Linked DNA regions of Catalinimonas alkaloidigena. Each later gene encodes a partner of the first gene's protein in a complex. Links are inferred from orthologs where the notes say so. Each region holds a gene or a part of one and is shown on either strand. Other genes may lie near its edges. The genes, in order: meaB and scpA.

What was found.
Region 2: the proteins of meaB (region 1) and scpA are in contact, whole or in part, in a crystal structure (PDB 8DPB), measured with the Methylorubrum extorquens proteins. The link is inferred for Catalinimonas alkaloidigena from one-to-one orthologs. Residues at the interface, in SOR26638.1 of Methylorubrum extorquens: Arg20, Ala21, Ala24, Arg25, Thr28, Ser32, Arg33, Arg34, His37, Thr98, Gly99, Gly100, Ser101, Ile102, Leu103, Lys106, Thr107, Ala110, Ala113, Ile114, Asp115, Arg116, Ala118, Phe119, Ile120, Arg121, Pro122, Pro124; in SOR27001.1 of Methylorubrum extorquens: Glu577, Glu578, Asn579, Asp580, Gly581, Arg582, Arg583, Arg585, His596, Ala604, Ser605, Ala608, Asp609, Gly611, Phe612, Asp613, Val614, Asp615, Ile616, Gly617, Pro618, Leu619, Glu625, Arg628, Gln629, Val631, Glu632, Asn633, Asp634, Glu661.

What each region holds. Positions count from the first base shown.
Region 1 is NZ_FNFO01000005.1:345,679-360,985, reverse strand. The notes cover bases 12,458-15,210. They hold meaB (methylmalonyl Co-A mutase-associated GTPase MeaB), read right to left. Parts: upstream 14,451-15,210; coding sequence 13,464-14,450; downstream 12,458-13,463. Other genes in these bases: mraZ (division/cell wall cluster transcriptional repressor MraZ), read left to right, coding at 14,948-15,210; BLR44_RS15150 (hypothetical protein), read left to right, coding at 12,458-13,467. In the rest of the region: BLR44_RS15195 (glycosyltransferase family 117 protein), read right to left, coding at 1-654; BLR44_RS15190 (hypothetical protein), read right to left, coding at 779-1,588; BLR44_RS29395 (YkvA family protein), read right to left, coding at 1,596-2,039; BLR44_RS15180 (LysM peptidoglycan-binding domain-containing protein), read right to left, coding at 2,137-4,161; BLR44_RS15175 (O-methyltransferase), read right to left, coding at 4,299-4,946; BLR44_RS15170 (APC family permease), read right to left, coding at 4,990-6,405; BLR44_RS15165 (porin family protein), read left to right, coding at 6,573-7,253; BLR44_RS15160 (DEAD/DEAH box helicase family protein), read right to left, coding at 7,239-9,704; BLR44_RS15155 (hypothetical protein), read right to left, coding at 9,997-11,064; more of BLR44_RS15150, read left to right, coding at 11,344-12,457; more of mraZ, read left to right, coding at 15,211-15,307. UniProt on the Escherichia coli protein: Binds and hydrolyzes GTP. Likely functions as a G-protein chaperone that assists AdoCbl cofactor delivery to the methylmalonyl-CoA mutase (MCM) ScpA and reactivation of the enzyme during catalysis.
Region 2 is NZ_FNFO01000013.1:38,488-53,953, forward strand. Bases 4,399-7,310 are described here. They hold scpA (methylmalonyl-CoA mutase), read left to right. Parts: upstream 4,399-4,736; coding sequence 4,737-6,884; downstream 6,885-7,310. Other genes in these bases: BLR44_RS25075 (glycoside hydrolase family 43 protein), read right to left, coding at 4,399-4,525; BLR44_RS25085 (hypothetical protein), read left to right, coding at 6,971-7,310. Also shown: BLR44_RS25070 (PAS domain-containing protein), read right to left, coding at 1-3,137; more of BLR44_RS25075, read right to left, coding at 3,539-4,398; more of BLR44_RS25085, read left to right, coding at 7,311-7,600; BLR44_RS25090 (hypothetical protein), read left to right, coding at 7,664-8,269; BLR44_RS25095 (antitoxin Xre-like helix-turn-helix domain-containing protein), read left to right, coding at 8,365-8,763; BLR44_RS25100 (RES family NAD+ phosphorylase), read left to right, coding at 8,763-9,239; BLR44_RS25105 (MEKHLA domain-containing protein), read left to right, coding at 9,578-10,054; BLR44_RS25110 (biotin/lipoyl-containing protein), read left to right, coding at 10,058-10,429; BLR44_RS25115 (hypothetical protein), read right to left, coding at 10,426-11,733; BLR44_RS25120 (3-keto-alpha-glucoside-1,2-lyase-like domain-containing protein), read left to right, coding at 11,838-12,986; BLR44_RS25125 (YbaY family lipoprotein), read left to right, coding at 13,182-14,165; BLR44_RS25130 (PAS domain-containing sensor histidine kinase), read left to right, coding at 14,441-15,466. UniProt on the Escherichia coli protein: Catalyzes the interconversion of succinyl-CoA and methylmalonyl-CoA. Could be part of a pathway that converts succinate to propionate.

The DNA.
Region 1 (15,307 bases):
CGCCAGCGCCGGAATCGTCACCAGGTTCAGCAGGTGAACGCCGATCGACAAGCCCATCAGGTAAGCAATCAGGATCAGCCACCGGTCCGAATCGGGGTGGTCTGCCACGTTTTCCCACTTCAGAATGGCCCAGAACACCATCGCCGTAAACAGCGACGACATGGCGTACACTTCTGCCTCTACCGCCGAAAACCAGAACGAATCGGAGAAGGTGCAGGCCAGTGCGCCTACTACACCGCTGCCCAGCACGGCAATTTTCTGGCCGGTAGTCATGTTTTCGTCAGAGACGGCGGCCGGATTGGTTTTGAGTGGCGTACCGCTTACCTGCGGCATCAGCACCACTTTGCGGGCCAGCAGCGTAATGGTCCAGAACAGAAACAGGATGGTGAAGCTGCTCGACAGGGCCGATACCACGTTCACCCAGAAGGCCACTTTGGTAACGTCGCCGAAGGCAAACAAGGAGAAAAGTCGGCCCACCAGCAGGAAGAACGGTGCTCCCGGCGGGTGAGGTACCTGCAGTTTGTACGAACAGGCAATGAACTCGCCGCAGTCCCAGAAACTGGCGGTAGGTTCAATGGTCAGGAGGTAGACGAGCGTGGCCACCGCAAAAACGGCCCAGCCCGTAAGGTTATTCAGCTTTTGAAATTCCCGCATCGTAAACTAGTTATGGCTGCGAAAATAGAAAATTCTGATGAGTAGGTTCTCGAAAATGCCGACTTCACCCCAGGGGAACGTAAGGAATAGAGCCTTGCGTATATTTTTGGTAACCGCTTGCTAGTCAGCGAATTTGCCAGTGGATGTGATCGTCGTGACGTACGGCTCGGCATCCGTGGAAGCGAAGTGCAGAAATTTGTTCGAGTTGCAGGCGCGTGACCAGATGGGGCTCCAGAAAGATTTTTTCCGTTTGCGGCTGTTGCGCCAGCAGGCGGATCAGCGCCTCGGTGCGCGACTCATCGAACTGAAGTGAGTGGGTTTGCGGGAACAGCGACCCCAGAAGGCCGTACTGCCAATACCCCTGCGCCCGGCAGCGGGCGGCCGTGTGGATTTCGCCGGGGCGGGGTTGCTCGTAGCCGCCGTAGGCCAGCGGGGTCAACGCGATGCCGTTGACCGGCGTGCCTGCCGCATCCTGGTAAAAAAAGGCGAGATCGAGCTTCCGGCCGTCGTCGTGGCTGAGGTGTGGCAGCAACGGAAAGCCTGACAGAAACGGAAAACCCGCATCAAGGTAGCTGACCACACTGCCGGGATGTTGCTGGGCGAACTGCGCCGCCACCGTTTCCATCTCCGTGCGCAGGGCGGGGTGGACGTAGTGGCGGTTGAGCACACAGGTAAGCAGCGACAACGGGCGGAGGGCCGACGTGTGGACGGGTAACGGCACGCGCCCGAACGCCGCCGCCAGCCACGGAAGCCAGGTAAAGGTGCTGAGGAGGTAAAAAGCCAGAAAAAGACTCACCTGAGCAAGACGCTGACCGCGCGCGAGGCGTTGCTTCACCCAGCGCAGCAGAGGCCAGCACATCAAAAGGAAAACGCCCCCCACCTGCGTGAGGAGCGTTAGCAGAAGTACAACGAAAAGAAAGAAGGCCGTGCGCATGCGAGGCTTACTTCGCTCTTACTTTCGTCGGCATATTTTTAGGCGTATCGGTAATCTCTTCAAAGTCAGCGTAGACCCCTTCCCAGGCTTGGAATTTCTCGATTTCGTGTTTCACGGTGTTGAACACCCAGACCAGCACGCCGAGGTCGTCGAGCAGACCAAATACCGGAATGAAATCGGGAACCAGATCCATCGGCGAAACGAAATAGACAAGCGCGCCCAGCACCAGAATGATTTTGGTTTGGGAAATCTCGCGGTAGCGACCCGAGCGGTATGCACCGACCAGCCGACCGAACGTCTTCACGTAATTGATGATCTCTTTGACGGTCTCTTCTTTGCGAAGTTCCTTGATTTTGACGTCCATGTAATCGATGAAGTTGTCCAGCTTTTCCGGATCGTTTATCAATTTTTTGGCCTGTCGTTGTGCCTTGCGGAAAAAATGTGAGTTCACTGTATTAGATAGGTTAAGTGGAGTTATGATAGCGAGAACCCCCTTTGGGGGCCGTTCTTCTTATACTTAATCCGATTCGCGAAAGTTTAGTTTCACGCTACTTTTCTCGACGGATGACGAGCTTCTCGCCGATGGTGAGCGCCCCGTCGGTTTTGTGGTTCCAGCTTTTGAGTTGCGCCACCGTTACGCCGTAGGCACGTGCCACGCCCCACAGCGTATCGCCGGTCTGTACCTCGTGAATCTGCACGCTTTCCGCAGGAGCATTGGGCTGAACGGCAGAGGCTTCGGTGCGGGTGTCGTCGGGCACCGTCTCGGTGCGGATGCGCAGCGTTTGCCCGATAGATAAATTGTTGGAGGCCAGTTGGTTCCACGCCATCAGGTCGTCGATGGTGGCGGCGTATTTCCGGGAAATGCTGTAGAGGGATTCTCCTTTCTCGACCACATGCTCGGTCCAGGCCACCGACGAAGCTTCTGTTGCAGGGGGTGGTGTGGGGGTAGTCTGGGTTTCGGCCTCCACAGGAGGTTTTGGATCAGTGCGGACCACCATGGTTCCTTCCTCGACCGAAGGCGATGGTGAGGTGGGGGTGGCGGTTTCCGGCGGCGAGGTCGTTGCCTTTTCTGCGGTACGAGGGTGCTCGTCCGGGTGCTCCGGTGTGGATGTCGCGGACTTGGTCGTTACCGAAACTGCACCCGACTGGTTTTTTTCGGTCGTTGGCGGGGCCGTCGGTCGTACTTCGGAGGTCGCAGCGGTGGCGGGGCGCGTGGTCGGTTGAGTTTCTGCCACCGGCGTGGTGGGCTGGGCTGCACTGGCCGGGAGTAGTTTCACCGGCGGGTCTTTCTTCTTCCGCTTTTTCCGGAGCGAAATGATCGTGCCGGGTTGGATGGGCAGGTAACCGTTTTTTACGCGGTTTTTTTCCATCAGCGCGTCCAGCCGTACGCCATGCTTCTGGGAAATGCTCCAAAGGGTTTCGCCCGCCTTTACGACGTGCGTCGGCGTTTTGGCGCGTTTCCATTTCTTCTTGAGGTAGTACAAATGCCCCGCCTGCACCTTGTCCTTCGCCCGCAGGTCGTTGTACGCCATAAATTTCTGCCGACTGATTTTGGCGTGCATGGCCAGCGTCGCGACGTTGTCGTTGCCCCGGGCTTTGATGGCCTTGCGTCCGTTCAGGGCATAAAATTCCGGTTCGGAGGGTTCGCGTCGGCCGCTAAAGCCCCACGGTTTCAGGTCGGTTTCCGCCTCGGCCGGAGGGGGCTCGCTGGTCGATGGCACGGGTGGTTCGGCCTGGGCGATGACTGGGGCAGCGGCCTCGCCGGGCACGGGCAGGGCCACGACGTACTGGCCGTCGTCCGGCACGCGGTGGGTGTTAAGCCACTTGTTGTAGGCAACTACCTCGTCGTAATTCAGGTTTGTTTCCTCGGCGATTTCCTTCAGGGTTTTCCCCTGCGCGTTCGGGTACTCCACAATGCGGAGCGGGGGCGTCTGGTTCTGACCGATGGCGTCTTCGAACGCCAGTTTGTGGGACAGAAATTTCAGAATGTACCAGTGGGTGTTGCCATCAATGGTTACGCGCCGCGCCCCGACATCGCGCGAGGAGCTTACTTTCCGGGCACCGCCCAGCCCCATGTTGTAGGACAGCAGCGTGGTAAGCCAGTTGTTCAGCGCCGCGTTGTTGCGTTTCAGGTAACGTGCCGCGCCCAGCGTGGACGAGACGATGTTCTTGCGTTCGTCGACGTGGCGGTCCACGCGCATCCCGACTTCTGTGGCCGAGGCTTCTTTGAACTGCCAGTACCCCACCGCCTTCGACGACGACACGGCGTCGGAAATCAGGCCGCTTTCCTGCAACACCAGATACCGAAAATCGGCCGGGATGCCTTCTTCCGCAAAAATCCGGTCGATGATGGGGAAATACGCATCGGCCCGGTCGACTTTGATCTGAAAAAATTTGGGACTACGGCGCAGTGCTTCGGCATCGGCCTTGATTTTCCGCCGTGCGGAAGTCGTCAGCGTGAGCTCCAGGTCGGCAAATTGCAGGTGCGTGGGAACGTCGACTTCGACGGATTGGGCCCACAGCGAACAACAGCAAAGCAGCGTAAGCAGACCAGAGAGGAAGGGACGTGTCATGCCAGGGGGATTTACGCGAATGGTTAGGTCTTCTGCGAATCGAACAGGTTCGGTTGGCAGCACCGGGTGGGTAATGTAATGTCTGATTTTTTTCGGAAAAACGCAGCTTCTGCCCGGAAATTGCCCGGCGCCGGGCATTACGCCAATTTTCGCATCACCATCAGGCCGTCGCGCACCGGAAACAGCACGTTCTCGACCCGCGGATCGTCGTGTACTTTCTGGTTAAAAGCCATCATGGTGTGCAGCGCCTTGTCTTTCAGTTCGGGTTGGGTCACCTTGCCTTTCCAGAGCACGTTGTCGGCAATCAGCAGGCCGCCCGGCCGCACGCGGTCGACCGTCAGGTCGAAGTACTGCGCGTATCCGGCTTTGTCGGCGTCGATGAACACAAGGTCGAACGTTTCGTCGAGGGTAGGGATGATGTCCGCCGCATTGCCGATCCGGTAGTCGATTTTCGCGGCCAGGTCGGATTGTGCAAACCAGTGGCGGACGCGCTTTTCCAGTTCCTCGTTGATGTCGAGGGTGATCAGCTTGCCGTCGTCCGTTAATCCTTCGGCCAGACAGAGCGCTGAGTACCCGGTGTAGGTTCCGATTTCGAGGATGCGCCGGGGCCGCAGCAGGTGAGAAAACAGCGCAAGCATACGCCCCTGCAAATGGCCCGACAGCATGTTGGGGCGCAGCACGTTGGCGTTGGTGTCGCGGTTAAGGCGACGCAACAGGTCACTTTCCGGCGAGGTGTGTGCTTCGGCGTAGGCGCTCAGGGCGGCAGGGAGAATGTCTAACGTCATGGGGCAAAGGTAGTTGTTTCGGCGAAAGCCAACACCGCGTCGGTTAGCGCTCCTGTTCCAGCCTGGGTTCCGGTGTGGCGCGCCGCGTGCGGGTAAACCACAGGTACATGGGCACGCCGGTCAGGATCAGCACCAGTCCCATGACGGCTTCGCGCGGATGCGAGAAAAACGTGTTGAGAATCAGGCCTGCACAGAACAGGATCACCAGTCCCGGCACGACCGGATAGCCCCACACTTTGTAGGGACGAGGGGCATCCGGCAGGGTCCGGCGCAGGATAAAGACGCCGAGGGTGGTGGCTCCGTAAAAAATAAAGACCGCAAAGATGATCATGTCGGTCAGTTGATCGAACGTGCCCGACAGTACCAGCAGGCTGGCCCACACCGCCTGGAACAGCAGCGACCGGGCCGGTACATGAAAGCGGTTGAGCCTGGCGACGCTGCGGAAAAATCGCCCTTCCAGCGCCATGGCGTAGTACGTGCGGCAACTGGCCAGGATGGTGGCGTTGGTGCAGCCCAGCGTGCTGATCAGAATCAGGACCGAGATGAACACGGCCCCGGCATCGCCCCACAGGCTGCGCATCGCTTCGATGGCCGCAATGCGGTTGCCCAACTGGTGGACTTCGATAAGTTCCGGCACGGAAAGCAGCAGCAGATACGTCAGGTTGACCAGCAGGTAAAGGCCGATGATGAACAACACCCCGATGCTGATGCCCCGTGGAATGTTCCGGTGCGCGTCGCGCACTTCGCCTCCGATGTATCCGACCGTAGCCCAGCCCTGGTAGGCCCAGAAGGCCGACATCATGGCCGTGAAAATCGCACTGAGGGTGATGGGCTCACCGGCGGGCGGCACGAGCGAAATGGTGTTGAGCCGGTCGAGCTGGCTGCTGAGGCCGAATAGGATGATGAGCAGAATCCCGGCGAACACCAGCAGCAGAATGGCCGTTCCGAACCCCGTACCGGCCTTCAGCCCCAGGTTGTTGAGCAGGGTCAGGACGACGATCAGGACAATGGCCGTGAGTTTGACGTTGAAATCGGCGAAGGGGTAGAACAACCCGGCCACGTGCACATCGGCCCAGGCGGTCAGCACCGGCGGCAGGGGGACGATGCTGTGCAGCGACTGCGCAAACACGTAGGCCAGCGACGAAATGGCCGCCGTCTGGATCACCGCAAACAGGGACCAGCCGAACATGAACGCAAAAAACCGGTTGTAAATCCGCTGGTAATACGAGTACTCGCCGCCCGTGTTGGCCAGCAAACCCGCCACTTCGGCGTTGCTCAGCGCCCCGAACAGGCTGATGATGCCCGCCAGCAGCCAGCACACCAGCACCCAACCCGACGAGTGGAGTTCGGCCGCCATCGGGGCGATTTTTTTGTACACGCCCGAGCCGATGATGTTCCCGACCACGATGACGATCACCAGGCGCAGGCCGATGGACCGTTCCAGTTGCTGTGTGCTCATACCCAAAAGGAAAACGTGGAAAGGTAGGCAGAGAAAGGCAATCCGTTATCGCCCTCACGTGTTCTGCAGAAAATTAAAGCCGGTCGGGCGAAAGGCAACGAATTGTAAAGGGGCACCGTCCCTTATACAAAACTCGTTTCCCAGTGCTACCTCAATTCCCGCAACGCATGAAACCCCTCTTCCTCCTGACACTGCTCTGCCTGTGCGGCCACGCTTTCGGACAGGAAATGGCCACGCCTTTTTACCTCATCGGCAAGGCGGGGATCGGCTTTGCCAACCAATACGGTCCCGATGCCACTTCCGAAACACGTTTGAACTGGGAGCGCGCCGACCGCTATTACGCCAACCATCCGGCCAGTCGCCGTTTCCAACCAAGTCCGGCGTTTTTTCTGGGAATCGGGAAACGGTTCGGGAAACTATACGCGCTCGAAATCGGAGCGGGCTACGTGCAGAAGGGTGCGAAGATTCATTTCTCGAACGTCGACGGTTCGGCACGGTGGAAGCAGGAGTACCTCTCGATTCCGCTCTACAACAAGTTTTACGTGGGACGGAACCGGCAGCTTTTCTTCGTCGGCGGAGCGTTTCTGGACGTGCTGTTGCGTGCTACCGAAAAAGGAAAAACCAGCGACGCAACGTACGAACGGGAGCGGGGTGCCAACCCAATCGATGGCGGGGTGGCCCTTGGGGTGGGCTATGACCTGAACTGGCGCGACCGCCGCCGCTTTGCGCTGGAGCTGATCGATCACCTCAGCTTCGTCTCCTACGGTCGGGAGATGGTGCCGCAGCCACAGCGGTACTACAACCAGTCGCTGGAACTGAAACTGGCCTATCGGTTAGCCTTCCGGTAACGCGCCCAGAAACGCCTCCCACGCCGCTACAGTTTCCAGGGCGATCCCCTCCACAACGTACGTATGGCCTTCCCGTACATGGGTTTCCCGGGGAAAGTTGTGCGTTTTTGTCCGGAACGAGCAATGTACCTGGTAACGAGTGGACTGACGCGCCAGCAGCAAGACTAAATCGGGCGTAATCACCTGTCCGTCCGGGGAAAATAGTCGTTCTCCCCAAGCGGGCGTAAGGGCATACACCTCCTCGAAGCAAGTCGACAGCGTGGCGTAATGCCGGTCAAATGCCGTAAGAAAAGGCAACCGGTCGGCCGTCGTCCAGACCTCTTCAAAGACATAGCCGGAGTGTGGCGGCGCGTGCCGTTGCGGCGCTTCCAGCGTTACCCGACGGGCGGCCAGATGCTGCCGGAGCGGCACGGGCTTCAGGGGAAGAATGTCCCGCTTTTCGGTGCTGATCAAGGCCTGGAGGCGTTCCAGGGCCGTTCGCGCCACACGAAGCCGTTCTGCCGGAGAAAGTTCGTGTGAGGGAGCAGGCAACGCTACCTGCACCGCGCTCAGGTAGTCGGCGGCGTGGATAAATTCCGTGATGGACGTCAGGCGGGGAAACCACGTTTGCAGCCGGTCGAACTGGTAAAAGGGCAGTTGGCAAAGGGCCTTGCGTACGATCGCCTCACCCCATGCAGTCAACCTCTCAACCGTCTCCATTTCTTGTTTCCCAGGTGCTTCGGCTGTGGACGTGTCTTGTACAAAGGCCTCGCCCACTAAGTGCCGCCCTGCCCTGATTGCGACGCGCAGTGGTCGAGTTGGCAGCACGGCGGTTAGCGTCGTGTGTGCCGTGCGTGGGGTTTTTCCAGATGGATGATGCCACCAGATGCCGTGCCGGTACGCGGCCGATGCCTGAAAGGCGGCGCTGGGACGTAGGGTGAGGTGCTGTGCATCAGGCGGTTGCATGCCGAGGGCGACGAGCGCCGTGTGCAGTTCGCGGATGTAGTGCGGATTGTAAGCACTGTGGTAATAGAGCGTCTCGCCGATCCGCAGCGGGTGGTCAGGTTGGGCATCGAACTTGCGCCGGTCCGCGGGGTGATCCGATTGCAACGGAAAGGGGCAGTAACGCGCCCCCCGGCCGATCAGTTGTGCCTCCGCCACGGTGGTACGGCCCGGTTTACCCGCCCGTGCGTCGCGCGTGTCGTACAGCCGTACGATGTCGAACAGGTTGAGCACGTCCCACCCCTCGTTGAGCTTGTCGACCGCAAACACGGCCCGGTACGGATTGGCGGGATCTTCCAGCGAGTTGACGGCCAGTTGCCCGGTTTCGCTCTCCGACTGGCTGTTGATGACCAGCAGGTTTGCGGGTGAAAAGGCGTTGCGCACTTCTTCTACAAGGCCGTGCAGCGGGAGGTGCTGCGTCTCAAAAAAGCGAAAGGCTTCGCTAAGCGGCGCGGGCACCGACCCACGCAGAAGGTTCTCCAGATCTGCCGTTGTCAGGTGGTACATCCGCTCGGTAAATTCCTCAAAAAACGCCCGGCTCTCGCGAATGGTACGCGACTTAAAAAGAAGGACCGGTTTGAGAGATTGGCCGTGCTGTTCGAACAATTTGAGCCGGTACTGACTCAACACAATTCCTTGCAACGCGCGCTCAAACGGGGGGGCGTCGGTTTGAAGTACCTTCACCTCTTTGGAGTAGCCGTCCTGCCGGAACTGCCGCAGCGGGTAATCGAACAAAAGCTTGTCCTGGTATTTTTGCGCGAGGTCGGGATGGTGCAGATCGGCCGTGGCCGTAAACTCCAGCAGCACGTTGTCGGCATGCGCCCCAAAAACGCGTTGCACGGTGCTTTCCCACGAGTGCAGTTCCGCCCGCTCGTTCGCAGAAAGCGCCTTTTTTCGTTTGGTGGTGGCATTCAGGTGGTGGGCTTCGTCCGACAGCAGCACCAGCGGCTGGTCAGCCAGATCTTCGAGCGTCAGGCTGTTTTCCCGGGGCGTTTGCAATCGGCTGTGTAACCCCTGAATCGTCGTGAACAATACTTGAATTTCGCCTTCCTCACGTCGCTCAAACGTCGTTACTTCCCGCACCCGGAGCGGCGCGCCCTGCCAGGTCATGCGTGCAGCGAACAAGTACTTCGACGATGCGGGATTCAGAAAATTCTCCCGCGTTTTCTCCAGAATGTTGGTGCTGTTTACGAAGAAGAGCACGTGTCGGTAGCCCTTCGCGTACAGGTCCAGCATCAGTCCCGCCATGAGTAGCGTTTTTCCACTGCCCGTCGCCATGTGAAACAGCAGGTGCGTGGGGGCGTTGGCGTCTCGCCGCGTCTCCCAATATTCCCTGAACCGCCCGAGCGCTTCCTGTTGGTAAGGCCGCAGCGGCCGCGCCGCCGACAAATTCTGCGTCAGCCCCAGGGGAACGCGCTGCCGGTAGAACGCAGCCGGATGGGCCGCCGAAAAGTGTTGATGCAGTGTCACGAGACTGTAAGATAAAAAAGCAGACCCGGAAGTCACGCGCCGCCTGGGTATCAGGGAGAACTGTAGCGACGGAATTAATTCCGTCGCTACGAATCCGAGCTACTCCGCCAGCCGACGGATCGCCGTTGGTCTCGGCCATGCAGCGATCCGACGTCCCCCTTTTTAAGATCCACACACTTTTAAAGGAAAGGCGTCGGAGGACTGGAAAAGGGAAAGTTAAGGCACTCCGCCAACTGATTCCGAGGATCGCTACTCTTCTCACTTCCAGCGACCTGATGGTCATCAAAAGCTATTACGGATGGGCCATCAGTTCCTGGAACAGCGGAGTCAGTTGACTGCGGTCACCACGAACGAGGCGCCGCCGCCGGTAATAGATCCACGGAAACGTATGTTTGCCGATCAGCAGCGGAGGGGCGTGTAGGGTCTGTTGCATCCGGTTCGCTTCCCAGTGTAGTGTGTAGGTCTGGAAGTGGTTCGCCACCTGCCAGCGCAGTTCCGCGCCCTTGTCGCCGTTGACGTACGCATGCAGCGCCCGTTTGTAGGCCTGTTGCTTGGGCCGGTCGAGGCGGCCGTTGTGGTGCGAAAAGTAGGGAATGGCGAGGGACTTGACCTGTTTCAGCATGAAGTCGTCCGTGTGCTGCGACCAGGTGATGACCCACAACCGCAGGCCCGACTGCACCCGCAGAATCTCCTGCGACGTCCACCGCCGGATGTCGTCGTGGTAGCGGACAGAGCCGTCGCGCTGGGTGCGTGCCTGCCCACAGAGGTAATAGTAATTGCTGGAATGCGTCTCGACCGGATGTTTCCCCGAGTTTTGAAATTCGATGAGGGCAATGGGCTGCTGTTGCGGATCGCTCACGAAACAGTCGACGTTGGTGGGCCAGGGCGTGCCCGCCTGCCGCAGCGCCCGGTCGAAGTAGGGGAGGTCTTGCGCCTCGCGGTACGCCTTGGTCGATTTCCAGCCTTTGATGTCGGCCAGCCACGCGCCAAATGCCGCGTACGACGCGAACGATTCGGTCAGCTGCACGTCGTCCAGCGAACGGATTTCCAGCAGCAGCACGCGCTCCGTCTCGTTCCGGTAAAGTACGTAGTGAAGCGGCAAGTGCAGCCGCGCGGCAAACCGGAGCTTCCGTTGCAGGGCCGCTTCGCCTTCCAGCGCCACGATGGCTTCCGCGGCCTCCGGTTTCGTCAGCGCCCGCGGCACCGTGATCCGCGCCCGCTCCATGAGGTGTGTGCAGGCATCGTCGCGGTTCTGGTTGCACCCTTCGATGCTCTCCAGAAAGTAGCCCGACTCGGCCTGCAACCGCCGCTTGGCCCAGTTCTGCGCATCGCTCCGTTCCGACGTTTCTTTGGTGAGCATAGAGGAAAGCTACCAAAGTTTACGCGAGAAATGGCCTGAACGTAAGGTAGTTACGAAAATGCTACCGGGACGAGGCCCGCTCCGGTCGCAACCGGCAGTGACAGCTGAAATGTCAGAGACCTTCCACGTCGGCGTAGCCATCTTCTGGTGATGCTCATGCCACTACCTATTTTTATTTTCAGATAAAATGACTCTCTTATTCGATGATAGGTTTATGTGTTTGGGTTTAATTTATAAATTAGCCAGTATTTTCAACTAAAGGGTTTAGTTAATAAACTGATGGACAAGAACAAAATAGTCACTTTTAGCTTGTTAGCTCACATAAATAATAGTCAAACCTTAGCAAAAGGATTACTTGATTTATTTGTTCCTATTGTCAAAAAGGCGCTTTCAGTACTTAATGGAGAGGGCATTCATTCTGGAAAAAACATTTCTGAAATTCAGAGTAGAATTCAAGAAATATCTTCACTTGATTTTCCATTACCCGTTCTTAGAAAGATCTTAAAAAAAATATCAGATGATGTTAATAAAGAAGATGATGTTAAATTCATGATATACGGTGACGATGCATTTTCAATTAAGGATTATTATTTTATTGATTTCGATGATGTTATTAATAAGAAGAAAGCAGAGATAGATGATCTGGAAAAGTTATTTAAGAGGTTTTGTGAAATAGAGAATGTAAAAAAAGATCAGTATGACTCAATATTTGAATTTATAGAGCAAAATAAACTTTCCATATCAAGGTATTTAGGAGGTAGACAGCAAGTGGATAATAGTCAAGCTGATTTTTTGGTTGAGGCACAGTTTGTGAAGTATTTTCAGCAAATGCCAAATATGTATAGAGTTATAAGGAATATTTATATTGGGTCAATAATATCAACATATATCGAATTTAGGATAGAAGGTGTTGATGCTGATGTGGAGTTGGTGTTTGACACCAATTTTTTGATAGGTCTATGCGATCTAAATACTCCAGAATCTTCTCATACATGTAATCAACTATTGGAGATAGCAAGAAGCATGAACTATAAGTTAACGGTGCTAAGTATGACTATCGTTGAGACAAAAAATTTATTAAGAGCAAAGGCTGAAAATTTTGATAGTGCATTTCTCCAGAGAAAAGTAAATCCTGAGGATATCTATAATGCTTGTGATCGGAGAAATCTGACTCGAACAGATTTGCAAAGATTTTCAGATAATATCGAAGAGTTTGTGCTCGCTAGAGGAATACATGTTATTCCTAATGTTGATAAGTATAAGAATTTAGCTAGGTTTAGTAAAGAGTATGAAATCTTTAGAGGTAGAAGAAGTAATGATTTTGCAGCTCTACATGATGCAACAGTTACACAATATATTAGAAGTAAAAGAATGGGAACTGGAAATATTATAAACTTTGAAGATGTGAATTGTTGGTTTGTGCACAACTCGAACACTTCTCGTGGTGAGTCATTGAGAAGCTTTGATGAAGGTAGAAGATATCAGCCTGAATCCATAAAAGCTGATGATCTTCTGAATATATTATGGCTTACAAATCCTGGTTTTGCTCAACGAGTTGGCGAAAATCAATTAGCTGATTTTGGGATAAATGCTTTAATTTCATGTTCTCTAAGTGATGCATTGCCCAAGGCCTCCATAATAAGGTCTCTAGACGATAATCTTGAGAAATATATAAAGGATAACACGCTTACCGAGAACGATATACTACGAATTGCAACAAGGATATCGCATAGGGAATTTATTGATATTGAAAAAGTTAATTCGTTATCTCATGAGAACCCTTCTGCTTTTATTGAAAAGATCAAAGAAGAGTCGGAAAGGCAAAGGATGGTCGAAGAGGAAAGAGCTAGAAACTTTGAGTCTATGTTTACTGAGCTTAAGGAACAAAGCTTTATGATGAGCAAAACTAGAGAAGGGCTTGAAAAGACAAGAGAAGATTTAAGTAAGGCTCTAAACGACTCTTCTGAAGAGGTGAAGTTGAAAGATGCAGATATTACTCTCCTTACGAAGGATTTGATAGCGCAAAAAGAGAAGAGGTTAGTTGCGGAAAATAATAGTAGGTGCATGAAAAGGGAGGAGTTTTTTGAGTCGGAGTTGAAAAAGTGGAGACTTAAGTCATGGATGCATCTTGCGTATGCAGTTGTAGCTCTAATAACTGCCTTAGTTTGTGTTTTTTGGATAGGTGGTTGGACAGTTAAGGGTGCTGCAGACGCTTACAGTGAATTACAGAGAAATGTAATCTTTGCTACTATTATTGCTTTAGCGACTATGGTTTTCTCAATAGTACTTATTGGAACATTGAATGTAAAGTATAACAATCAATCTAACATTAATGCGTTTAAGTCAATAATCAAAATACCAGAAGATTTAAAGGAAATAAAAGATATATCGGAACTTGATTAAGTGTTCCCATACCCTTCCAATAATTTTTTAGCGGCTTCCGGGACGGCGGTGTGGCCTTCGGCGACGGCGTTTTCCAGGTCGGGGAGGAGGGCACGGATGTGCGGATGCTGGTAGAACCGGTCGAGGAGGGTTTGCCGGAGGGTTTCATGAAGCCAGTAGCGGTTCTGTTCGCGGCGGTTGCGAGCAAACCAGCCGTTTTGCTGGGTGTGTTGAGCGAACGCTTCTACTTGTGCCCAGACGTCGGTGATGCCGCGTTCTTCCAGGGCGGAGCAGACCGTTACTGTCGGCGTCCAGCCGGATGCGGGCAGCGGAAATAAGTGCAGCGCGTGTTGCAGTTCGAGGCGGGCCAGTTGCGCGGCGTCCTGGTTGGGGCCGTCGGCTTTCGTGACGGTCAGCACGTCGGCCATCTCCATGATGCCCCGCTTGACGCCTTGCAGTTCGTCGCCCGCCCCGGCCAGCAGCAGCAAGAGAAAGCAATCGACCAGCTCGCGCACCGCCGTCTCCGACTGACCCACGCCCACCGTCTCCACGACGATCAGGTCGAAGCCCGCCGCTTCGCAGAGCAGCATTACCTCGCGTGTTTTTCGGGACACACCACCGAGCGAGTCGCCCGTGGGGCTGGGGCGGATGTAGGCATGCGGGTTGTTGGCCAGCGTCTCCATGCGGGTTTTGTCGCCCAGAATGCTCCCTCCGCTGCGGCGACTCGACGGGTCGATTGTCAGGATCGCCAGGCGGTGACCGCGTTCGGTCAAGTGGTGTCCCAGGACTTCCAGAAACGTACTTTTACCCACGCCCGGTACCCCCGTGACGCCTACCCGCAGCGACTTTCCGGTGCAGGGCAACAGCGCCGACAGTACCTCCTGGGCCAGGGCCGCATCGGCCGGCAAACGGCTCTCTACCAGCGTAATGGCACGGCTCAGCACCAGCCGGTCGCCCCGGCGGATGCCTTCTACATAAACCTCGGCTGGGAAGCGTTTGCGCATCGTCGTGAAACTAACCAATTCCGCAGAGATGTGGGACCGGCACTCCCCCGCGGATCGTGAGCGATGCCCCTGTTTCGGACGGCCACCTTGCCGAGCCGGCTTCCCGAAAAAGTGAAATCTTGACGGCGATTTCGGGAGCTTCCCGAAAAAAAGAAAAATTTTTAGCGGGGCCGCTTGAGCGGGCGAGCCGCCTGGGAATCAGCACGCTGGGCGTTCGATCCAGGCCCATGGTGCGGAAACGAAAAGGCTTTATGGCGCCTGTCAGGGCATTTTTAGGCGGTGGCAGCGGCCTCGGGCGGCGGTGCAGGCACGACCGAAGAGAGGGGCCCTGTGCGGGCGGCGGTTGGGTTTGCAGAAGAGGTTTTTGCGTTTTGTTAAGTACCTAATACTCAACTTTTACGTTAAGTGGAGGAAAGTGGGGAATTGTGGTTGGAATCTCTACCCTAATTCCTATTTTTGTGAGTAAGACGCGCTAGTAACACGCATAATGGCCCCGTATGAACGGTTTTTCGGGAGAGTACGAGAGCAAGCTGGACGGGAAAGGACGGATGATTTTGCCGGCCCGACTCAAAGCCAAATTGCCCGAAAAAACACCCGATGTGCCCGACGTTGTGCTGGTGCGTGGTTTTGAGCCCTGCCTGGTGGTATACACCTACTCGGTGTGGAAAGAGGTCTTTGAGAAAGTGGCGGCACTCAACGAGTTCAACGAGGCGTTTCGCACGTTTCAGCGCTCGTTTTTGAGAGGATGTACGGAGCTGGAGCTTGACCCGAACGGGCGGCTGCTGCTGCCGCGCCTGATGCGGGCCTACGCGGGTCTGGAGAAAGAAGTCGTGGTGGTGGGCCTGGGAAACCGCATG
Region 2 (15,466 bases), on another replicon or contig:
GCCTTGAGCAGAGCGATGTAGAGCGCCTCAGGTTTAAACGGTTTGGAGATGTAGCCGGTCATGCCGGCTTCCCAGTATTGCCTTTCTTCTTCGCGCAGCGCGTGGGCCGTCATGGCCAGAATCGGAATGGCGTTGACCGGTGCTTCCATCGCACGGATGGCACGCGTGGCCGCCAGACCGTCCAGTTCGGGCATCTGAATGTCCATCAGGATCAGGTCGTACACCTTGTGCTGCACGCGGTAGAGAACTTTGCGGCCGTTTTCGGCGATGTCGACCGCACAGCCCGCGTCGAGCAGGTACTTTTGCGCTAGCACCTGGTTGTTGAGGTTGTCTTCCGCCAGCAGAATGGTTTTGCCGTGGAGCTTTTCGAGGGGCAGCAGGCGTCCGCTCAGCAGGTCGTCGGACGGAATGCGCGCCACGTCGCCTTCCCGGAAGGGCAGTTCGATGCTGAAGGTCGAGCCGCGCCCCGGCTGGCTTTCGACCTGAATGGTGCCTTCCATCAGTTCGAGCAGTCGTTTCACGATGGTGAGGCCCAGGCCGGTGCCGCCGAAACGCCGGGTGGTGTCGCCTTCGGCCTGTTCGAAACTGTTGAAGATGGTCTGGAGCTTTTCTTCCGAAATGCCGATGCCGCTGTCGGCAATGGCAAAGCGCAGCCGGTACTGATCCTGCTGGTGCGATACGACCGAGGTCGTCACTTCCACAAACCCCTTTTCGGTGAATTTGATGGCGTTGCCCAACAGGTTGTTGAGGATTTGGGTGAGCCGCACGGGGTCGCCGATCAGGGCCGGGGGCAGTTGTGCATCGGTCTGGAACAGCAGCCGCACGTAATGCTTGTCGACCTTGACCGAGAACAGCCGCTGCAGCGAGGCCAGCAGTTTCTGCGGGCTGAAGTGAATTTGTTCAATCGCCAGTTTCCCGGCTTCGATTTTCGAAAAGTCCAGCACATCGTTGATCACCACCAGCAGCGTCTCGGCCGATTCGTAGATCGACTGGGCACACTGGTGCTGTTCGGTCGGAAGTTCGCTCTGCAACAGCAGCCGGGCAAATCCCAGGATGGCGTTCATGGGGGTGCGGATTTCGTGGCTCATAAACGCCAGAAACTCCTGTTTGATGCGCGCTGCCTCTTCGGCCAGTTCCTTGCCGCGCACTGCTTCCTGGTGGGCTTCTACGGTCGCGGTGATGTCTTGCACGGCCCCGATCAGGCGCACCACCCGGCCCTGGGCGTCGACCACGGGGCGGGCAAGGGAGCGCAGGTAGCGGACGGAGTGGTCGGGAAGAACGATCTGGTATTCGAAGTCGTACGGTTCGTGGTGCTCGATGGCGCGGTTGATCAGCGCCTGCAACTGCTGGGCCGTGTAGGGGGGGATCAACTGCAAAAATTCTTCCAGCGACGGGGCACTGGCGCGCGGTTCCAGGCCGTAGAGCCGGTAGGTTTCTTCCGACCAGAACACCTTGTGCGACACCAAATCGTGCTCCCAACTGCCGATCCGGGCCAGTTCCTGCGCTTCTTTCAGGTTCTGTTCGCTTTCCTGGCGTTTGCGGTGCGCTTCCACCGTCTCGGTGATGTCTTGCACCGTACCGATAAGCCGCACGACCTTTCCTGAAGCGTCGGTGATGGGCCGGCCGATGCACTTGAGCCACAACGTTTCCTGATCGGAAAAAATAACCGGGTGTTCGATGGTATACGCCTCCTGATGGGCCACCGCCCGGTCCATGGCTTCCCGAAATTGTGTGGCGGTGGCGGGGGGAAGCATCGCCAGGTATTCTTCCAGCATGGGGGGACCCAGCTGCGGGTCGCGGCGGTAAATGCGGTAGGTCTCTTCCGACCAGTAGGGCTGGCCCTGTGCGGTCAGCACGTACTGCCAACTGCCGATTTTGGCCACCTGTTGGGCCTCTTTCAGGTTCCGCTCGCTGTCCTGCAACTGCTGCCTGATCCGCGATTCGGTCGTGATGTCCTGGACGGTTCCCACCAGTGCCACCGGGTGCGCCTGCGCATTGGTCACCACGCGCACGTGCACTTCCAGGTGTTTGGTGGTGCCGCTCGGCAACGTAAACCGAAGTTCGTGGGTAAGGCTTTCGTGGGTGTGGAGGGCCTGCCGTACGTGTGCCTGAAACGCCGCCGCATCGGCCGGGTGGATGCGTGCCAGAAAGTCTTCGGGGCGGTAGTGTGCGGAGGTGGAGTTCAGTTCAAAAAGGTGACAGAGAATTTCGGTATAAGAGAACTTTTGGCTTTCGAGCATAAACTGCCAGCTCCCCAGCTTGGCCATCGACTGCACTTCCTGAAACGTCTGTCGGCTTTGCTTCAGCGCCTTTTTCGTACGAATCACCTCCGTAATGTCCTGTGCAAAACACAGCACCATGTCGTCTTTCATCTGGTTGCGATACGACCAGTGCCGCAGGTCCCCGTCCTGGGTCAGGAGCGTCATGACGCCCCGGTCGGTGCGGTGCCTGCGGAGGCGCTCCAGGTAACCTTCCACCTCGTGGGCGTAGGGAGAAGCAATAAAGCTACGCAGCGGCTGGCCGATCACCTGCGTGGGCGTATAGCCCAACTGTTGCAGCACGGCTTTGTTGATGTAGCGGAGGTACCCCTCAGAATCGTGTACGCCCAGCAGCGCAGGGCTGTCTTCGACCAGCGATTGGTAATACAACTGCTGAGGGCCAGGGGAGGATGGCTCCGCAAGCAAATGTCCCGCGCAGTGGGCCAGCATCTGGACCAGCTCGACCTCGGCGGACGTAAACACCTTGGTAGGGGCGTGAGTACTGAAACTCAACACGCCCCAAAGCTTTCCTTTAACGTATACGGGGGCACCTGCAAACGCTGCCTGCTCGGCATCGGGCGTGAGGGGAAAGGCGGTGGCCGTTTGCTGACGGACGATCCCCGCAAGGGGCGTGTCGGCCAGCGGAAGCGTGTCTGCAGGGGGCGCGTGAGGATAGCTGCACCGCACGTGGTATCCCTCTGCCTGCACTTGCGCCAGTTGTCCGCTTTCCGCGCGAAAAAAAGTAGTACCCACTTGCAGAAGCATGGCAAGCTGGACGCTGGCCGGAGCCTTGTGTGCGTCTGCCAAGGCCCGTAGCATCTGCATGCCGTCTGTCCATTCTTCTGTCCCGGGGCGATCAGAGGAGTTTGTTTTAGGCATGAGAACGCTGGTGTGGTAAACGTTTTGAGAGTTACTTCGGCATTGGTTTTATCAAATTTAGTGAATTATCGGGGAGATGATACGCCTGACGCGCCGTGTTCATCGAATAGTGGGATGACACACACACAAGCGAGAAATCTTGACTTAATAGTCTTATTTTTAATGAGATAAGTTCAATGAAGAGTGGGCGTCAGATAGGAGATAAGCGCTTCGACGTAGCTCAAATTACTCATTTTCGGTTGCCTCCTAAGCGTCTTCGAGTACCACGCGCTGCCGAATTTGATGCGGCAAGACTCCCCGACATTTTAGTGAAATCAAGAACTGCCGGAAGCGAATCGCCTGCCGCCGCTGGTGCGAGGAAACGCTCGGAAGCGCAGACGGGCCATCCGTAGAAGACCTCGTTACTTTTTCTTTAATGGATGGGCCTTCACCCCTTTGTTGGTGAGCACAACCGGTTTGATGAACCCTTGCTTGTCGAAATACATCCGCTCGATGCACGTTTCGCGTGAGTTGCCGTCGGTTTCGGTGAGGGGGCGGCGGTGGTAGACCATGTACCAGCGCTCTTCGTTCGGGATTTTGATGACCGAGTGGTGCCCCGCGCCGGTTGCGATCTTCGGGTCTTGTTGCAGCACCTTCGCGATACGCTTGAACGGCCCGAACGGCGAATCGGCCACGGCGTAGGCTACGCTGTAGTCGGGACCGGTCCAGCCGCCTTCCGACCACATGAAGTAGTACTTGCCGTCGCGGACGAACATGAACGGCCCTTCCACATAACCCTCCGGCGTAATTTCTTTGAACGTGGAGCCGTCCTCGAACGGTACAAAGCCGGTAAAATCGTCGTTCAGTTGGGCGATGTTGCAGTGCCGCCAGCCGCCATAAATCAGGTAATACTTGCCGTTGGGATCGTGAAATACAAACTGGTCGATGGGCTGCGCACCGTGGTGAAATTTATCGACCAGCGGCTTGCCGAGGTGGTCTTTGAACGGCCCCGCCGGGTTGTCGGCCACCGCCACGCCGATGCCGCCCACTTCATCATCACTCTGAATGTCGTTCGCCCCGAACAGCAGAAAATACCGGTCGTCTTTCTGGAGGATGGCCGGCGCCCACATGGCCCGTTTTGCCCATTTGATCGAAGCCGTATCCAGGATGTGTTCGTGTTTGGTCCAGTGGACCAGATCGGGAGAAGAGAACGCATCGAGAAACACCTGCTGTTCGTACGGAGCCGAATAGGTGGGGTAAATCCAGTATTCATCGTCGAAAATGATGCCTTCCGGATCGGCGTACCACCCGGGAAAGACAGGATTACCGGCGTGCTTCGTCGGGGTAGATTGGGCGGAAAGCAAGCTGGTGTAGGCCAGCCACAGGCAAAGGAATAGGAATTGGCGCATGAGCCAAAAGTAATAGAGTTCCTGAAATCTCAACGGGAGCGAAGGGGAGACGTACCACCTTTAACGCTGATGTACAAACGTAAAAGTGATACGTCTGGCCGTGCTAACGCCTTTTGAGGCTTCGGGACCGGTTCTGGTTCGCTCTGATGGAAAGCTCTTATCTTTGTTCAGACGACGTTACGGTTTTCGTCACGTACCCAACACCAAGCCCATGCAACCTGATTTCGCCCGCATTGACCCGACCGCCCCGCTACCCGAACGTGCGCCTTCTGCCGGTCCGCCCACGCCCAAAACGCCGGCGTGGCTCACGGCCGAGGGGATCAAAGTAAAGCCTCGCTATGCGGCCGACGACCTGAAGCCGGTGCAGCATCTCGATTTCGGTGCGGGCGCGCCGCCGTACGTGCGCGGACCCTACGCCACGATGTACACGCAACGGCCCTGGACGATCCGGCAGTACGCGGGTTTTTCGACGGCCGAAGCGTCCAACGCCTTTTACCGGCGCAACCTGGCGGCAGGGCAGAAGGGGCTGTCCGTGGCATTTGACCTGGCGACCCACCGGGGCTACGATTCGGACCATCCGCGTGTGACGGGCGACGTGGGCAAGGCGGGCGTGGCGATTGATTCCATCCTGGACATGGAAATCCTGTTCGACGGCATTCCGCTCGATCAGATGTCGGTGTCGATGACGATGAACGGGGCGGTGCTGCCCATCATGGCGTTTTATATCGTGGCGGCCGAGCGGCAGGGGGTCTCACCCGCGCAACTGAGCGGCACGATCCAGAACGATATCCTGAAGGAATTCATGGTGCGGAACACGTACATCTACCCGCCGGAAGCGTCGATGCGCATCGTGGCCGATATTTTTCGCTACACCTCGCAGCACATGCCGCGCTTCAACTCCATTTCGATCAGCGGCTACCACATGCACGAAGCCGGGGCACCCGCGCACCTGGAGCTGGCCTACACACTGGCCGACGGACTTGAGTACGTGCGGGCCGGACTGGCGGCAGGCATTCCGATCGACGATTTTGCGCCGCGCCTGTCGTTTTTCTGGGCCATCGGGATGAACCACTTCATGGAAATCGCCAAGCTGCGGGCCGGGCGCATGCTCTGGGCCGCGCTACTCCAGCCGTTCGGACCGAAAAATGAGAAATCGATGGCGCTGCGGGCGCACTGCCAGACGTCGGGCTGGAGCCTGACCGAACAGGACCCGTTCAACAACGTGACGCGCACCTGCGTGGAAGCACTGGCCGCCGCCCTGGGTGGGACGCAATCGCTCCACACGAACGCCCTCGACGAAGCCCTGGCCCTGCCGACCGATTTTTCGGCGCGCATCGCCCGCAACACGCAACTCTATCTACAACACGAAACCGGCATTACGCACGCCATCGATCCGTGGGGCGGTTCCTACTACGTCGAACGGCTGACACACGACCTCGCCAATCGGGCCTGGGAACTAATCAAAGAGGTGGAAGACCTGGGCGGCATGACCAAGGCCATCGAAACGGGCCTGCCCAAAATGCGCATCGAAGAGGCCGCCGCCCGCAAACAGGCGCGCATCGACAGTAACAAGGACGTGATCGTCGGGGTGAACCGCTACCGTCCCGAACAGGATGAAGAAATCGAATTATTGGAGGTCGACAACCGGGCGGTGCGGGCGTCGCAACTGGCGCGCCTGGAAAAACTAAAGGCCGAACGAAACCCCGAAGCGGTCGAAAAAGCGTTGACCGCCCTGGCCAACGCAGCGAAAACGGGCGAAGGCAATTTGCTGGCCCTGTCGGTGGAAGCGGCGCGTCACCACGCCACCCTCGGCGAAATTTCGTCGGCGCTGGAAACGGCCTTCGGGCGGCACCGGGCCGCGATTCGTTCCATCTCGGGCGTCTATTCCAGCGAATTGTCGGACGACGAAAACTTTCAGGCGGCGCGCCAACTGGCCGATCGGTTTGCGGAAGAGGAGGGACGTCGCCCCCGCATCATGGTCGCCAAAATGGGGCAGGACGGACACGACCGGGGCGCGAAGGTGATCGCGACGGGCTTTGCTGACCTGGGCTTCGACGTCGACGTGGGGCCGCTGTTCCAGACGCCGGCCGAAGTGGCCCGCCAAGCCGCGGAGAACGACGTACACCTCGTGGGCATTTCGTCACTGGCCGGAGGGCACAAAACGCTCGTCCCGGAACTGATCGAAGAACTCAAGAAAATCGGGCGGGACGACATCGGCGTGATCGTCGGGGGCGTCATTCCTCCCCGCGACTACGAACCCCTACGGCAGGCCGGCGTGCTGGGCATCTTCGGGCCGGGCACCATTCTGTCGGTCGCTGCCCAGCAAATCCTGAAAACCTTATTGGAGGAGGTCGAATGACTAGAGCGTAGCGGCGTCCTGGTCCTTCACTACGGATACGCTTCGTCAAGCGGTTTCTAGACAGTCATTAATTTGAAAAAAGCGCTATGACCTCACCACCTGTATATCGATACCACCGCATTCGAAACCTGGACCAGTGGGACGATCCTGTGATTCATCACGTGCTCTGGACCCCGGCCACCACAGGGGGCGTTTTTCACCGCACACACCGACTTGTGCAGTTTGATCAACACCAGGCCGGGTTTCGGGCTTCAATGGAGGCGCAAGCGATCTGGGGTGGGCTTGTGGTGGTGGGCATCCTTGCGTGGATGGGGGGATTTTCGCCCGACGCTTCTACGGAACTGTGGCAACGGCTTGGAGGGTTGGTGTTGATAGGATGGAGTCTCTGGCGCTTGTATCGCGCCCATGTACCGATTCGGTTCGATAAACAGCACGGGTATTTTTCCTGCGGTTGGCGGGTCCGAAAAAAAGCGCCCGACGGGATGGAGGTGGATCGGGCGGTGGCGCTCAAGCGGATTTACGCCCTGCAACTGGTCAGCAAACCCACCCGGCTTTTCCGCAACGAAGGACAGGAAATCGACAATTTCGAGTTGAATCTGGTTTTGACGCAGGGAATACGTATGCCCGTCGTCGCTCATAGTAACCTCTTGCGCCTGCGTGCCGATGCCGCCCAACTAGGGCAATTTTTGGACGTGCCCGTCTGGGATGCGGTGTAATGTCCCGAACTAGAAAAGACAAGTTCAACCTGTGCCGTTGGGTGGATCGGGAGTTAGGAGAGTATGAAAAATTACCTACGCATTGCCTTAATTTTAGTGCATTTCTCCTTGCTAGTTCAAGGGTGTGCGCAAAAACAAGAACATGATCAGAGTACAGCGGACCCGGTAAAAAGCGAAGCTCCAAGACTTGCTTTACCCGCCTCTGACGAACTCTATGAATTGATTGAAGCGGTGCTCAGAGAAGATAGTACATGGCCTTGGAACGGGACCAGAGTGAGACTACTCGATAGCTTGCCTGCCGATTCATTTGCATATGACTTCTTGATAGACAAGTACTGGATTCCTGAAGAAGAGAGAATACTCCTTACTAGTCATTGGGCAGAATTACAGGATAACAGAGATCATCTCCGGTCGTATCGACTGGACTCAGCAAAGTTGTCCGGCCCTACACTACTGCATGTCAGAACTACAGATTTTTACGCTGAGGATGCAGAGGAAAATATGTTTCTCGTCATTGCTTCTCCCTTGTTTTTTGACGATAACCAGCAAGCTGTGGTTGCTGTTGACTTCATATGTCAGGGCTTGTGCGGCGAAGGATGGAGTATAATTCTGAACAGGGAACGTGGGAAATGGGTCAAAGTAGGAAGATTCATGAGGTGGATTTCGTAATTAGTATTGTAGGCATTGACTGGACCTTATTTTTTGAAGTCTGAATCGAAAGTGCGACATTTGACGTTACTAGTATAGACAAATGTCATAAAGTTATGTCTGCACTTTCGATTTTACTGGAAATGCCTGAGCAGGCGACGCCCCATCTGTTCATTCGCAAGGGGGTGCCGGCCAGTGCTATTCAACGCATTATGCTTTCTGCCGGGCTGTCGCAAAAGGAAATCGCCGATCTGTTGTACGTTTCTACACGGACGCTCAGCCGTCTGGACGAGCACGAACCGGTGAACCTGCAATTGTCGGATCGCCTCTACCAACTGGCCGACATCTGGGGATTTTTGACCGAAGGCTGGGGCGAGGACTACGCCCGGCGTTGGATCAGGAAACCGCTGCGAGCCCTGGGGGGGGAGACGCCCCTGCAAACCATGATGACCAGCGCGGGCATTGAGCGTCTGCGTCAGGTGGCCGGTCGTCTGCAACACGGCATCCCGGTCTAGTGCGGCTCTACCGGCTTTGCAACCCCCGCTATACGTCGCTCGACGGGCAAGGGGCCTACCTGTACGGTGGCCGTTGGAATCCGCCGGGTGTGCGCGTGGTCTACCTCTCGGAAAGCATCTCGCTGGCCGCCCTGGAGATCGTTGTGCATCTTGATCTGGACGAGCAGGAACTGCCGCCCGCCTACCAACTCCTCATTCTGGACGTGCCCGACGATTCGATAGAAACCGTTGACCGGAGCGCGTTGCCCGCCGACTGGCAGGCTCCCGACCGGGACGTTCCCGCCATTCAGGCGATGGGCCAAGCCTGGGCCGAACGAGGAGAGACGTTGCTTTTAGAAGTTCCGTCCGTCATCATTCCCCGCGAAGTCAACTACGTCCTGAATCCAATGCATCCGCGCTTCAAGGACGTGACGGTCGTTGAAGAGGAACCGTTCCGGCTGGAAGAGCGCCTCTGGAATCCGAACGTGAGGAAGTAGCGTAGCGCAATGAGTGAATGAGTGAATGAGTGAATGAGTGAATGAGTGAATGAGTGAATGAGTGAATGAGTGAATGAGTGAATGAGTGAATGAGTGAAGTAGCATGCCTTGAGGCGTAGCGTAGAGGGTACGGTTAGCAGTTTTCAGTGGGCAGACGGCGAAGTGCGCGGTATGGAAATATGAAGTAGAAAAAGGCGGTCATCCTGCCAAGCTGAGGCCGGGGCGGCCCCGCCGTTGCCGGATCTTCCCACCACCCAAGCAAATGCTCCTTCCGAACTCATAACTCTAAAATCATAACCTTCACCTTTCTCAACCTGTAACTTTCTCAACCTCTCCCCATGCTGACGCCCGCACCCCCGATTCTGGAAACCGATTTTTACCTGCAACACGGACAGTTGCTGTGCGACAGTTACCGACGGTGGACGGGGAAATCGTTGCTGGACACAGAAGCCACGTCGGAAGAGCGAATCGAATACCTGTTTCATGCGCCTTACGCCCTGCTGTCACACGGCACGGAAGCCGACCCCATTTTCAACTTCGGGAGCCTGGTGGCGCTGCAACTGTTCGAGCTGGACTGGGCGGCGTTTACCCGACTGCCGTCGCGGAAATCGGCCGAGCCGATGAACCGGGACGAGCGGGCGCGTCTGCTGGAGCGCGTCACCCGGTACGGCTACATCGACGATTACGAAGGCATCCGGATCTCGGCGACCGGCCAACGGTTCGTGATTCAACAGGCCACCGTCTGGAATCTGGTAGACGCGCACGGGGTGTACCGGGGGCAGGCTGCGCTGTTCGATCACTGGCAACCGCTGTAGGAGATGCTAAAACGACTTTTACGACTGTTCACGGGAACGTCCGGTTCTCAACAATCGAGGCCCGCCGATCACCCAACGCGGCCGGACGACGTAGTACGGGCGCAACAGGCCTTGGCCGCGCCCCAGGACGTGCATGTTGTAACGGTGCCCATGGTAGGCGCGACGGTTACGCAAGTAAGCCTCAACAAGTGGCTGGTTCCGGAAGGGGGCTATGTGCGACGGGATCAGCCTCTCGCAGAACTGGCAACGGAGAAAGCTTCTTTTGAAGTGAATGCGGCGCGGGAAGGCTTCGTGTATTACCGGGTAAGTGCAGGCGAAACCGTACCGATGCGCTCCCCGATCTGCCTGATCAGCCCTACTCGGATGAGGCGCTAGAAGTGCTCTTCAAAACGGATCAGGCCTTCGCTGTCGGTGAGGCGCACGTCGTCGAGTTCACCGGCGACGGCAAACTGAAAGCGCAACCCCACAACCTGCCCTGCCGAGGCGATGGAATCGACCGTGGCGGCCGGAACGTCGTTGAGAAAGATGCGGGCCTGTGCATCGGCCACTTCCAGACGAAAGCGCTGCCAGGCATCCGTAGCCACCCCCAGGGCCGACAAATCGGCCGTTTTTCCACTCACGTACTGATTGTTGAGCATTAGCGACAGATCGCCCACGCAACCCGGTTGCGCAAGGGGCACCACAAAAGCACCGTCTGTGCAGAGCACCATCACCGCCACATACTGACACGGCGAATAGCCACTGCGGAAGGTATTGCGCAGCGAGGCTTCCAGCGTAAAATGCGCGGACGAGAGCCCTTCCCAGCGGTCGACGTAATGAAATTCCATGGGGCGAAGCGAACCTTCCGGGGGCTCGGGGACCGCCTCGGGACGAACCGCGAGCGCCCCTTTTTTCGCTAATTCTTCCGGCAGGAAATAACGGATATCGTCGCGTTCCCCCCAGGTGGCAAGCCAGCCGTTGGAGGTGAGGTAGACGTCGTGTTCGCGAAGAATTTGCCCGTCGGCCACCAGCTTGGCGCGGTAGTAACCGGGAAGTTGGTACGTAGCGGTGATGACGTGGCCGGTCGGGTCCAGGTCGAGGCGGCGCGACTCGTCCCACGATTGCTGCAACTGCGCTTTCTGCACGGGCAGGCCGTGGTAATCGTACCGAAAAATGACCGTATTGGGCAGCCCCAGCGTCACTGTTTCGGCCTCAAAGGTGACGCCCGCTGGATCGTAAGCGGCGGTGATTGGAGCCTCTTCGAGGGCTGGTTCAGCCGGTTCCGGCCGACGCCAGGCCAGCAACCCGAGCACCACCACGGCCAGCAGCGCCACACTTCCCCAAAGGAGCCCGCGCCGCCGCGGCGGCGTAGTAACCGACTTTTCCGTCAGTATTGGAGCGGGTTCGGGCGGTAGTTCCGCGCGGGTGTGCGTCAGGCGGAAGTCGCGCCAGTGTTCGTAGCCCGCGAACTGTGCCAGCGTATTCAGGGTGCTTTCCTGCGGTTGCGAAGCGTACTGAACGCGTCCCCACACCCGCTTCAGGGTCGTGGCACTGAGCGAAACGCCCGTGGCTTGCAGCATCTCTTCGCTGAGGTTTTCAAAATCGCCGGTGCTCCATGCCTCTGCCGGTCCCCACCCCAGGCGGGACTCGATTTCCTGCAAACAGCGGGCGAGGAGCGTAGCATCAGCGGTGGGTACCATAGCGGAATGGGGAAAATCAACTTGTGCAAGCTTGTACGGGTTTGAATGGCTTCGCTGGGCCGCACCCGTGAACTTGGAGGGAAAATACAAAAACGCTTTTTCGCATGGAAATTTCCTCATTTCTTCCGCTACCCTTTTGTGACAAACGGACATTTTACGGGTTCGCTTTGTGTCTACTCCTGACTCTGGCGGGCTGGCCCGGTCATGCGCAGGCGCCGGTTCACATCGGTTTCGACGATCCCCGTTGGCAGGTCGACGCCCAGGTCCATCGCGTCGAACCGTTTCAGGGGCAGTCCAGTGTCTATCTGGACGGACAGATGCATCTGAACGACCTCGATCTGGGGAATGCCGTCATTGAAGTCGACGTCGCCCCGAACCCCAACCGCAGTTTTGCCGGGATTATGTTTCGGGTGCAGGAGGGCGGGCAGCACGAAGAGGTGTACATCCGTCTCCACAAATCGGGTTTGCCCGACGCGGTGCAGTACAACCCCGTATTCAACGGGTTCGGCGGGTGGCAGCTCTACCCTGAACACCAGGCCGCCGACGAGTTTCCGACCACGCGCTGGATTCACCTGCGGCTGGAAGTGCACGGGCCGCACGCCGCACTGTTCATCGACGGCAAAAAAGAGCCTACGCTCGTGGTCGAATCGCTACGTACGGGGGCAACGTCGGGCAGTGTGGGACTTTGGGGTTTGTTGGGGAATCGCTTCGCCAATTTTTGCTACACATTGCTACCGGACGGCAATCCGGTGGCCACCGCCGCCGCATCGGAACCGGTGCCGGGGCTGATCACCGCGTGGCAGTTGTCGCCGAACTTCCCCGCCGCCACGGTCGACCCGCTGCAGTATCCGAGCTTACCTCAAACGACGTGGGAGACGGTAGATGCCGAACCCAGCGGCCTGCTCAACCTTGCCAAATATCGGGGCAAAACGTCTGCGCCCGGCGAGGAGGAGATGGTCTGGATTCGGTTACCGATTCGGGCAGCACGCGCCCGACAAGTGCTGTTTACGTTCGATTTCAGCGACGAAACGGTACTCTACCTGAACGGGAAATTGCTGTTTGGGGGCGACAACCACTTCCTGGCGAAAGGACTGCTGTTCCGGGGCGATGTAGCGCTGGGTAGCAATTACCTGGCCCTTGACCTGAAGCGTGGGCAAAACGAACTGCTGGTGGGGGTCAGTGAACAGGGCAACGGCTGGGGCTGGATCGGCCAGTTCGTGGAAACCGACGGCCTGACCTGGGACGTGAAATGAGGAAGATAAGCAGACCGCGTGGCAGCGTAACGTCGCTACCGTCCCGTATCGCCAGCCACCGGGCGTATTGGTGGCGTAGGGCCGGCTACTCCCGGTCAAACGCATACTTATTTTTCGAAAAGTGACGTTCGTGTCATAAAATCCCAATCCATTTTAGAAAATCTTCGTTCTTGATGAAAAGACGAAGATTTTTTTATGGGGTTCATACGCTTTTTCGCCTTCCTGAGTATCGGGGTCAGTCTTCTGTCCGCCGGCTGTGGCAGCGGCGGGCGGCAGGACGCCGCAACCGATTCGTTGCGGGTCAGTGGGACCATTTCGTACCGTCCGCGTGTCGAGCTGCCACCCCACGCGGTGGCGTACGTCCGGCTGGTGGATGCCAGTTTGCCCGAAAACGAAACGCCGCCTTTGCGGGAGGTTCGCATCAATTCGCCGCGCCACGTGCCCATCCGGTTTGAGTTTCAGGTGGCCGACGCCGATCTCAGTCCTACGCATACGTACGCGCTTCATGCGCGCATCACCGACGGCAACCAGCAGGTGCTCTGGGCCACGACCGAGCCGGTCACGATTCCCCTCGTCGGGCACCACAGCCCGCTGACGGTGGAGGTGACACGCGTGCAGGCCGACAAAGCCCCGCAGGCGTTTGTCTTCAACTGCGATAGCGTGCAGATGACCGTCCGCATGGAAGGGGAAAACGCCCAACTGTTGTGGAACGACCAGACCATCCATCTTAAAAGGGCAGAGGCCGCTTCCGGTGCCAAGTACACCAACGATTCGGTCATGTTCTGGAACAAGGGGGAATCGGCTTCGTTAGTCATTCAGGACGCTGCTTACCAGAATTGCCAGCTGATGGAAGGCCCCTGGGAGGAGGCCGAGCGGCGGGGCGTAGCGTTTCGGGCGGTGGGGCAGGAGCCGGGCTGGAATCTGGAAATCACGGACGACAGTCTCCATTTTCTGACCGATTATGGCGCGTCCGTTTACCATTTTTCGATTCAGGATCGGGAAAATAATGCGGATGCGGCCGTGAGCCGCTACCATTCGGCGCAGGCGGGGCATCGCCTGGAAGTGGTGCTGGAAGGGCTGCCGTGCCAGGATGCCATGAGCGGAGAAGAGTACAATACGTCGGTCACCGTACGACTCGACGAGCGAGAGTTTAAAGGATGTGGACGGGCTTTGCTTTGAGGGGCTTTGGTGCCACATCCATCGTTAAAAAATATTCACCAGTTATGCAAAATGGCGCTGGCTTTTACGGGCAACGCCTTTGCTGATGAGATACCTACAGCGTGCAAGAGATTCATGGCGTCGGACCGCAACCCGTTTCCGATGACCTAAAACGATATGCAGCTTGCCTTCGGGAACATCACTTGGACGAGACGACCACGGTGTATGAGCAGTTGCTACGTAAGTACCGGTTCCCAGTGCCGGCGGGAGGTATGCCCGTGCGGTCCTTTTCGCGTGTGCGGCAGCGAACCGATGCGCTGCTGAGGCAGGTCGCAGAAGGGCAGGCCTGGACCTACCTCACTACCTTGATGCAACGCTGGCGGCGGACGCACCACCAGGGCAATGGCCAACTCTTGGCACTGTTCTGTAGCCTGGGACGCCAGGTACTGACGCAGCAGCTTTCGCGTTACACCACCGCCGCCGAACCGACTTTGCGCCTGACGCAGGAACTGGACCGCTGGTATCAGGCCCTGGAACAGTACCTGTGGCAGTTGCACCATGCACCCGCGGGGGAGGAATCCCTGCAGTACAACCGACACCACGTGCTGGAAAAAATTCTGGCCTCCAGCCCGGCCATTCTGTTTATCTACGACCTGCAGGCACATCGTCTGGTGTACGCCAACCGGCAGGTGGAAGACACGCTGGGGTATGCGCTGCCCGACCTGATGGCGATGGAGCGGGCGCAATTGTCCGAATTTGTGCACCCCGACGACCTGGAAGCCCTGTGGCAGGGCATGCACCACCGGCTTCAGCAACTCAACGGGGCCGTGCAGGTAAACGAATTTCGCATACGCGACCCGCACCAGCAATGGCGCTGGTTTCGGGCGTACGTTACCCTCCTGCGTCCCGCTACGGCCGATACCAGCGGGCAACTGCTGGGGAACGTGCTGGAAATCACCGATCAGAAAAACGCGCAGGAAGAGTTAATCCAGTCGCGTGACTATTACCTGACCCTGCTGGAAGACTTCCCCGCGTTGGTCTGGCGGATCGATGCCTCCGGCGAACTCAATTACATCAACCGGGAGCTGAGGCGGTTCCGGGGGCAGGACCTCGAAGCCCTGCGGCACTCTTCCTGGGATGATGGCCTCCATCCCGACGACGTAGCGTCCTACGTTACGTCCTTTCGACGCGCGTATCAGCACCACGAACCCTTCCAGCTCGAATGCCGGGGGCGGCACCACAGCGGCGAGTACCGGTGGATGCTGGTGCTGGGGCGTCCACTCTTTTCGCAGCAAGGCACGTTTACCGGTTTTTTGGGCGTG